2 regions of the Burkholderia sp. Tr-20390 genome follow, and region 1 is predicted to be linked to the other one. Evidence: riboswitches for the same ligand, from Rfam matches in the RefSeq annotation. Region 1 holds a riboswitch; the other holds the start of a gene.

Region 1 (4,206 bases):
TGAACCACGAGAACGAATCGCTGACGGTGCCGAACGCGGACGAAATCTGCATCAGCACGCCGAACGAGAACGCACCCGCGAAATAGCGCGGCGCGGCGACGACGAGCGGGAAGATGATCGCGATCTGCCCGTAGAAGCTCAGCACGAACGTGAGCCGCTTCGTGTACTTCATCACGCGCCACCAGTTGTCGCGGATGCGCATGAAGAGGTTTTGCGCGTTGCCGGTCTCGGTCTTCTCGCCGTCGTAGAACGCGATCTGCTCGGCGTTCTCGCGCACGCGGATCAGCCCGAAGCGGAAATCGGCCTCGACGCGCTGCTGCTGGTAGTTGATCGACACGAGCGGATGGCCGACCTTCTGGATGATCAGCGAGCCGACCACCGCGTACAGCGCGGCCGCCCACACCATGTAGCCGGGGATCGCGATCGGCGTCGCGCCGAGCGAAATCGTCAGCGCGCCGGCGAGCGACCACAGGATCGTGATGAACGACACGAGCGTGACGACCGTCGACAGCAGGTCGAGCGACAGCGCGAGCGTGGTCGTCGCGAACGACTGGAGATCGTCGGTGATCCGCTGGTCGGGGTTGTCGGCGAGGCGGTCACGCTCGATCCGGTAGAACGCGCGATCGCCGAGCCACTGGCCGAGAAAGCGGTCGGTGAGCCACTGGCGCCAGCGAAAGCCAAGCATCTGCCGCAGGTAGCGGCCGTACACGGCGAGGATGATGAAGGCGAACGCGAGCGCGGAGAACTGCATCAGCAGGTTCGGGAAGTCGTGGACGTCCTTCGACTGCAGCGCGTTGTAGAACTCCGCGTTCCACTTGTTCAGCCGGACGTTGATCCAGACCACGCAGAGGTTGATCGCGATGATCGTGACCAGCAGGCCCCACGCGATTTTCCATTCGGACGATACCCAGTAGGGCTTGATGAGGCTCCATGCGGATACCGGGCGCTCGTCCTGCGGCGCGTCGGAGGCGGAGCGGACGGGATCGATCGATTGGGTCATGTGCTTCCTGATGAGTAGCCGGCGCGCGGGCCGGGCGAAGCCGGGCGCGCGCCGCGATACGGCATGCCGGGACGCGGCGCCGACTGACGGCGGGCGTCCGGATGGTCGCCCGCGCGTCTTAAACGGCACTTAAGGCCGGCGGTGACGCGGCAACCGGCCGCTCGCGCGGCCGGCCTGCGGGCATTGTGCCAGAGCGGCGCGGCACGTCGGCGAATTTGCCGCAAGGGGGACAGTTTGCGGCGCTTTCCGCTTTTATGGTCTAATGGCCGACGACGAAACAGGGGTGCTTCGTGGCGCGGCCGGCAGATGTTCCGGGCAGCGCGATGAGGCTGAGAAAGACCCTTCGCACCCGATCCGGGTAATACCGGCGAGGGAAGTTTCTGATCCCGCCGGGTCGCGCTGGCTGCCATCCCACATGGTCAGCGCCCTTGTCCCGCCCGGCCGGCCTTTGCTGCCGGTTTCGTCCTTTTGGGTACGCGCTTTGCGCGTTACGGAAGGAATGATGACCGCACAATCTTCAGTCTTTTGCATGGTTCCCGGCCCGATGCCGCGTGCACTCGCATGCGGCGGCGCGTGCGCGTCGACGCTCGTCGTGCGTGCTCGCGCGGAGGGCGCGCGATGAACGCCCGGGATTCCCGACCCGATTTCGCGGTGCTCGGCGGCGGCCTCGTCGGCCGCCTGATTGCCTGGCGGCTCGCGGGCGACGGGCATCGCGTCGCGCTTTACGAGCGCGGCGGCCCGGACGGCGAGCAGTCGGCCGCGTGGATCGCGGCCGCGATGCTCGCGCCGCTCGCGGAAGCGGCGAGCGCGGAGCTGCTGATCACCGAGCTGGGCGCCGCGTCGCTCGCGCGCTGGCCGCAGTGGCTCGCGGAACTGCCCGAACCCGTCTTCTTCCAGCAGCACGGCACGCTCGTCGTCTGGCACCACGCCGATCGCGCCGAGGCGCCGCTGTTCGAGCGGCGCGTGCGCGCGAACGCGCCGGCCGACCTGTTCGACCGCGGTTTCGTGACGCTCGCCGGCGCGCAGGTCGACGCGGCCGAGCCCGTGCTCGCGGGCCGCTTCGCGCGCGGCCTGCTGTTGCCGAACGAAGGCCAGCTCGACAATCGCCAGGCGCTGCGCGCGCTCGCGGCCGGCCTCGTCGAGCGCGGCGTCGACCTGCACTGGCACGTCACCATCGACGATGCAAACCTGCCCGCCGCGCATTTCACGATCGATTGCCGCGGGCTCGGCGCGAAACCCGCGCTGCCCGCGTTGCGCGGCATCCGTGGCGAAGTCGCGCGCGTGCGTGCGCCCGGCATCGGGCTCACCCGGCCCGTGCGGCTGCTGCATCCGCGCTACCCGCTGTACATCGCGCCGAAGCAGGACGATCTCTATGTGATCGGCGCGACCGAGGTGGAGGGCGAGGACATGTCGCCCGTCAGCGTGCGCTCCGCGCTCGAACTGCTGAGCGCGGCGTTCTCCGTGCATCCGGCGTTCGGCGAGGCGCGCATCCTCGAACTCAATGCGCAGTGCCGGCCGACGCTGCCCGATCATCGCCCGGCGGTGATCTGGGACGGCGCGTCGACGCTCGCCGTCAACGGCCTGTACCGGCACGGCTTCATGATCGCGCCGGAAGTCGCGCACGCGGCGGTCGCTGTTGCCGAAGCCGCGCTCGGCGGCGCGTTCGGCGATGCCGATGCGTTCGCCGCGTGGCGCGACGCCGAGCGCTGGCCGACGCTCCTTCATCACCGCAACGACGCGCGCCAGCCGGCCTGACGCGCGCTGCCGACCGAATTCGACGAAGCCCCATGGACATCCAGATCAACCAACAGAACCTGACGTTGCCCGACGGCGCAACGGTGGCCGACGCGCTCGCCGCGTACGGCGCGCGTCCGCCGTACGCGGTCGCGCTGAACGGCAACTTCGTCGCGCGCACGCAGCACGCGGCGCGCGCACTCGCGGCGGGCGACAAGCTCGACGTCGTGCACCCGGTCGCGGGCGGCTGAGCGCCGCCGCGTTGTTCACGCTTCGTCCCCGCTCTTTCAGGAAAACGACATGACGTCCCTCACCTCCGCCGACGCGTTGACGCTGTACGGCGAAACCTTCGCAAGCCGCGTGTTGCTCGGCACGTCGCGCTATCCGTCGCTGCAGTCGCTGTCCGATTCGATCGCCGCGTCGCGTCCCGGGATGGTGACGGTCGCGCTGCGCCGCCAGATGACCGGCGGCACGGCCGAAGCCGGCTTCTTCGACCTGCTCAAGCGCCACGCGGTGCCGCTGCTGCCGAACACGGCCGGCTGCCAGACCGTCGCCGAAGCCGTGACCACCGCGCACATGGCGCGCGAGGTCTTCGGCACCGACTGGATCAAGCTCGAACTGATCGGCGACGACTACACGCTGCAGCCCGACCCGGTCGGCCTGATCGAAGCGGCCGCGCAACTGGTCAAGGACGGTTTCAAGGTGCTGCCGTACTGCACCGAGGATCTGGTGATCGGCCGGCGCCTGCTCGACGTCGGCTGCGAGGCCCTGATGCCGTGGGGCGCGCCGATCGGCACGGGCAAGGGCGTCGTGAACCCGTACGGCCTGCGCGTGCTGCGCGAGCGCCTGCCGGACGTGCCGCTGATCGTCGACGCGGGGCTCGGCGTGCCGTCGCATGCATGCCAGGTGATGGAGTGGGGCTTCGACGGCGTGTTGCTGAACACGGCCGTGTCGCAGGCCACGCATCCCGAGATCATGGCGCGCGCGTTTGCGCAGGGCGTCGAGGCCGGCCGTGCCGCCTATCTCGCCGGGCCGATGGATGCGCGCGAGACCGCGCATGCGAGCACCCCGGTCGTCGGGATGCCGTTCTGGCACCAGGACGGAGGCGGCGCATGAGCGCGCGTTTCGCCGATGCATTCTGGCCACCGGCCGACGAACTGGCCGAAGCGGCCGAGCGGATTCGCGCGCGGCTCGGCGACTGGCCGCGCGGCACTGCGCCGTGGCGGCTTTGTGTCGCGGTGCCCGATGTGCCGGCCGATGGCGACGTGCTGATCGTCTCGGCTGGCGACCGCACCGCGCAGGCGCGCGTGTCGGCCGCGTCGCGGCCCGCGGCGCCGGGCGCCGTCGCGATCGAATTCGACGAGCAGGGCGCGGTGTTTCACACGGCGGGCGCGCGTTACGCGCTCGACGCCGCGCATCCGCTCGGGGACGACTGGATCGCCGCGCTCGCGGCGTTCCTGGATTGCGGCTTT
Region 2 (4,206 bases), on a different contig from region 1:
GCTCGAACTCAGTCAGGCCCAGGCTGCGGAACGACTGGGCGTCACGCAGCCGCGCGTCTCCGACCTGATGCGCGGCAAGATCAACCTGTTCGGGCTCGACGCGCTCGTGAACATGGCGGCGGCCGTCGGCCTGCGCGTCGACCTCCAGGTACGCGAATCCGCGTGACGCGTGACGTGCGATGCCGCGCTGCCCGGCGCATCGCGGGCATGCGCCGCCACCGCGCGCCACGCCCCGCTCACGATCCGCCGAACCAGTTGTACCCCTGGTCGACCCAGTAGCCGCCCGGAAACGTATCGGTCACGAAGATTTCCATGATGTGCTTCGGGTTCTTGTAGCCGAGCTTGGTCGGCATCCGCAGCTTCATCGGGAAACCGAACTCCGGCGGCAGCCGCTGGCCGTCGTAGTCGAACGCGAGCAGCGTCTGCGGATGCAGCGCGGTCGGCATGTCGATACTCTCGTAGTAATCGTCCGCGCACTTGAAGCCGACATACTTCGCCCGCGTGTCGGCGCCGGCGCGAGCGAGAAACGCGCCGAACGGCGTACCGCCCCAGCGGCCGATCGCACTCCACCCTTCCACGCAGATATGCCGCGTGATCTGTTCCGCGTGCGGCAGCGCATACAGTTCGTCGAGCGTCCACACGCGCTTGCCCGTCACGCGGCCGGACAGCACGAGCCGATACGTCGACGCGTCGACGTGCGGCACGTCGTCGATCCCGTAGTACGCGTTGAACGGGAACGGTCGCGTGATGTCGGCTTCGGTGTAGGTCGGCGCGAGCCGCTCGCCACTGAACAGCCAGGCCTGCACGCGGTCGTTCATGCGCGACACCGTCTCGAGGAACGTATTGACCGACGCGTCGTCCTTCAGCGTGCAGCCGGTCAGCATCGTCAGCCCGCCGAGCGTCAGCACGCGCCGGTTGAACAGCCGCCTCGACGGCATCTCGAGCTCGCGGCGCACGTCGAGTTCGAGCGACTTCCGGTCGAGCGTCCAGCGCGAACCGTCGCGCTTGGTTTCGGATTCCGACATGATGATTTCCTTCATCCGAGGTTGACGGGTCAGCGCCCGCGCAGCATCGCGAGCAGCGAGCGCGGCACCAGCAGCGCCATCGCGACGTGCACGGCAATGAATGCGACGAGCAGCGACATCGCCCAGAAGTGCACGACTCGCGCGTTGTCGTAGCCGCCGAACAATTCGCGCAGCAGCGGGAATTGCACGGATTTCCAGATCGTGAGCCCCGACAGCACCAGCACGACGAGATCGACGATCGCGGTCAGGTAGGCGGCGCGCTGCACCGCGTTGTAGACGCTCAGGTCGGCGTGCGACAACCGCCCGCCCAGCGCGGCACGGATGTCGCGCCAGATCGACGCCGGCGTGACGGGCAGCATCTTGCGCGCGAGGCGCCCCGTCGCGATCGACATCGTCAGGTAGAACAGCCCGTTGAAGACGAGCAGCCACATCGCCGCGAAATGCCATTGCAGCGCGCCGCCGAGCCAGCCGCCGATCGTGATCCCGTGCGGGAACGTGAACGGCGGATAGATCGGCGACGCGTCGTAGATGCGCCAGCCGGACAGCACCATCAGGATCGCCGCGAGCGCGTTGAGCCAGTGGCTCGCGCGCACCCACAGCGGATGGATCGGGCGCGCGGGCGGCGTGGCGGCCGCGCGGCCGGTGGCGGGAACGGTTTGCATGATGAAGACTCCCGGAATGAGTCAACGGGACGGGACGCGATGCGGGCGGCCGCCGTGCGACGCACGCGCCGGCCGCGCCGCGTCCGCCTTTCGTCAGTTCGACGGCGCCATCTTGTCGCCCGACGGCTTGCCCATCTCGTCGTGCGACATCGCGTCCTTCTTCATCGCGTCTTTCTTCATCGCATGCTTCTTCATGCCGTCCTTCTTCATCGCGTCATGGCCCATTGCATCCTTGGCCATCGCGTCGTGGCCCATCGCGTCCTTCGACATCGACGAGCCCGGCTGCGACATCGCATCGTTCTGCGCATACGCGCCCGTGGCGATCGTGGCGAAAGCGGCGACGCAAGCGGCAATCAGTACTTTTTTCATGACATCTCTCCAAAACAACATGGGTTTAAGGAGCCGAATAGACGGACGACGTCGCGGGAAATGACAGCCGCTGCGAAAATTTTTTTTGAGGTTGCGCGAAAGCGCGTCATGCTGCACCGCTTTGCCGCGGCCGGCCAAGCCGGGAGGCCATGCGGCAGCGACGCGCGCTGCCATTTCGACGGGCCACCGTGCCGCCCGCCATGCTGCGGCCGCACCGGGGCAGCCGATCCTCTCCCGGTTGAAACCGCCGCCAAGCCAGTGTATCGTGTGCCCTGCTAACGCGGGGGTCCTGCAATGCGCCCGGTCAAACAACCGGCATTGCGGGTGAGAAATACCCTTTGAACCTGATCTGGATAATGCCAGCGCAGGGAAGCGTACGGATTTCGCCGCCATCCTTCTGACGAAATCCGCCGCCTCACCAAGCCTCGTCTCCTGCTTAGCTCGAGCCCCACATACGTCAAGGGCTCCGGGCAAGCGCCGAAGCGCCTGTCCGGCGCTCACACAGGAGATTGCATGAACGCCAATCCGAAGTTTCTGTCCGCCGACGCTCATGTCGATGCCGCGGCCGTCGCCCCGCTGCCGAATTCCCGCAAGGTCTATGTCACCGGCTCCCAGCCCGACATCCGCGTGCCGATGCGTGAAATCACGCAGGCCGACACGCCGACCGGCTTCGGCGGCGAAAAGAATCCGCCGATCTACGTGTACGACACGTCGGGCCCCTACACCGATCCGGACGCGAAGATCGACATTCGCGCGGGCCTGGCCGCGCTGCGTCAGGGCTGGATCGAGGCACGCGGCGACACCGAAGTGCTCAGCGGCCTGTCGAGCCAGTACGGCCTCGAGCGCGCGGCCGACCCGGCCACCGCCGACCTGCGCTTCCCGGGCCTGCACCGCAACCCGCGCCGCGCCCAGGCCGGCAAGAACGTCACGCAGATGCACTACGCGCGCCAGGGCATCATCACGCCGGAAATGGAATACATCGCGATCCGCGAGAACCAGCGCCGCGCCGAGTACCTCGAGAGCCTGAAGGCCAGCGGCCCGAACGGCGCGAAGCTCGCCGCGATGATGGGCCGCCAGCACCCGGGCCAGGCGTTCGGCGCAGCGGCCTTCGGCGCGAATGCGCCGGCCGAGATCACGCCGGAATTCGTGCGCTCGGAAGTGGCGTGCGGCCGCGCGATCATCCCCGCGAACATCAACCACCCGGAATCCGAGCCGATGATCATCGGCCGCAACTTCCTCGTGAAGATCAACGCGAACATCGGCAACTCGGCCGTCACGTCGTCGATCGGCGAGGAAGTCGACAAGATGACGTGGGCGATCCGCTGGGGCGGCGACACGGTGATGGACCTGTCGACCGGCAAGCACATCCATGAAACGCGCGAGTGGATCATCCGCAACAGCCCGGTGCCGATCGGCACGGTGCCGATCTACCAGGCGCTGGAAAAGGTCAACGGCAAGGCCGAGGACCTCACCTGGGAAATCTTCCGCGACACGCTGATCGAACAGGCCGAGCAAGGCGTCGACTACTTCACGATCCATGCGGGCGTGCGCCTGCAATACGTGCCGCTCACCGCGAACCGGATGACCGGCATCGTGTCGCGCGGCGGCTCGATCATGGCGAAGTGGTGCCTCGCGCACCACAAGGAAAGCTTCCTGTACGAACACTTCGAAGAGATCTGCGAGATCATGAAGGCGTACGACGTGAGCTTCTCGCTCGGCGACGGCCTGCGCCCCGGCTCGATCTACGACGCGAACGACGAAGCGCAGCTCGGCGAACTGAAGACGCTCGGCGAACTCACGCAGATCGCGTGGAAGCACGACGTGCAGGTGATGATCGAAGGCCCCGGCCACGTGCCGATGCAACTGATCAAGGAGAACATGGATCTCCAGCTCGACTGGTGCAAGGAAGCGCCGTTCTACACGCTCGGGCCGCTGACCACCGACATCGCACCGGGCTACGACCACATCACGTCCGGCATCGGCGCCGCGATGATCGGCTGGTTCGGCACCGCGATGCTCTGCTACGTGACGCCGAAGGAGCACCTGGGCCTGCCGAACAAGGACGACGTGAAGGAAGGCATCATCACGTACAAGCTCGCCGCGCACGCCGCCGACCTCGCAAAGGGCCACCCGGGCGCGCAGGTGCGCGA

Evidence for each region. Region 1 has a riboswitch for thiamine pyrophosphate ahead of G3N98_RS36445 (FAD-dependent oxidoreductase). Riboswitches for the same ligand answer to the same signal wherever they lie in the genome.
Region 2: another riboswitch for thiamine pyrophosphate. It lies ahead of thiC (phosphomethylpyrimidine synthase ThiC); the one in region 1 lies ahead of G3N98_RS36445 (FAD-dependent oxidoreductase).

What each region holds. Positions count from the first base shown of each region.
Region 1 covers NZ_JAAGPC010000259.1:4,761-8,966, forward strand. Annotated here, with positions in the region: gene G3N98_RS36440 (ABC transporter ATP-binding protein/permease) at 1-1,000, opposite strand, end outside; TPP riboswitch at 1,270-1,393, shown strand; gene G3N98_RS36445 (FAD-dependent oxidoreductase) at 1,619-2,755, shown strand; gene thiS (sulfur carrier protein ThiS) at 2,788-2,985, shown strand; gene G3N98_RS36455 (thiazole synthase) at 3,035-3,850, shown strand; partial or broken gene G3N98_RS36460 (thiamine phosphate synthase) at 3,847-4,206, shown strand, end outside.
Region 2 covers NZ_JAAGPC010000221.1:6,533-10,738, reverse strand. Annotated here, with positions in the region: gene G3N98_RS34835 (XRE family transcriptional regulator) at 1-166, shown strand, start outside; gene G3N98_RS34830 (molybdopterin-dependent oxidoreductase) at 237-1,025, opposite strand; gene G3N98_RS34825 (cytochrome b/b6 domain-containing protein) at 1,055-1,687, opposite strand; gene G3N98_RS34820 (pentapeptide MXKDX repeat protein) at 1,781-2,056, opposite strand; TPP riboswitch at 2,329-2,445, shown strand; gene thiC (phosphomethylpyrimidine synthase ThiC) at 2,570-4,206, shown strand, end outside.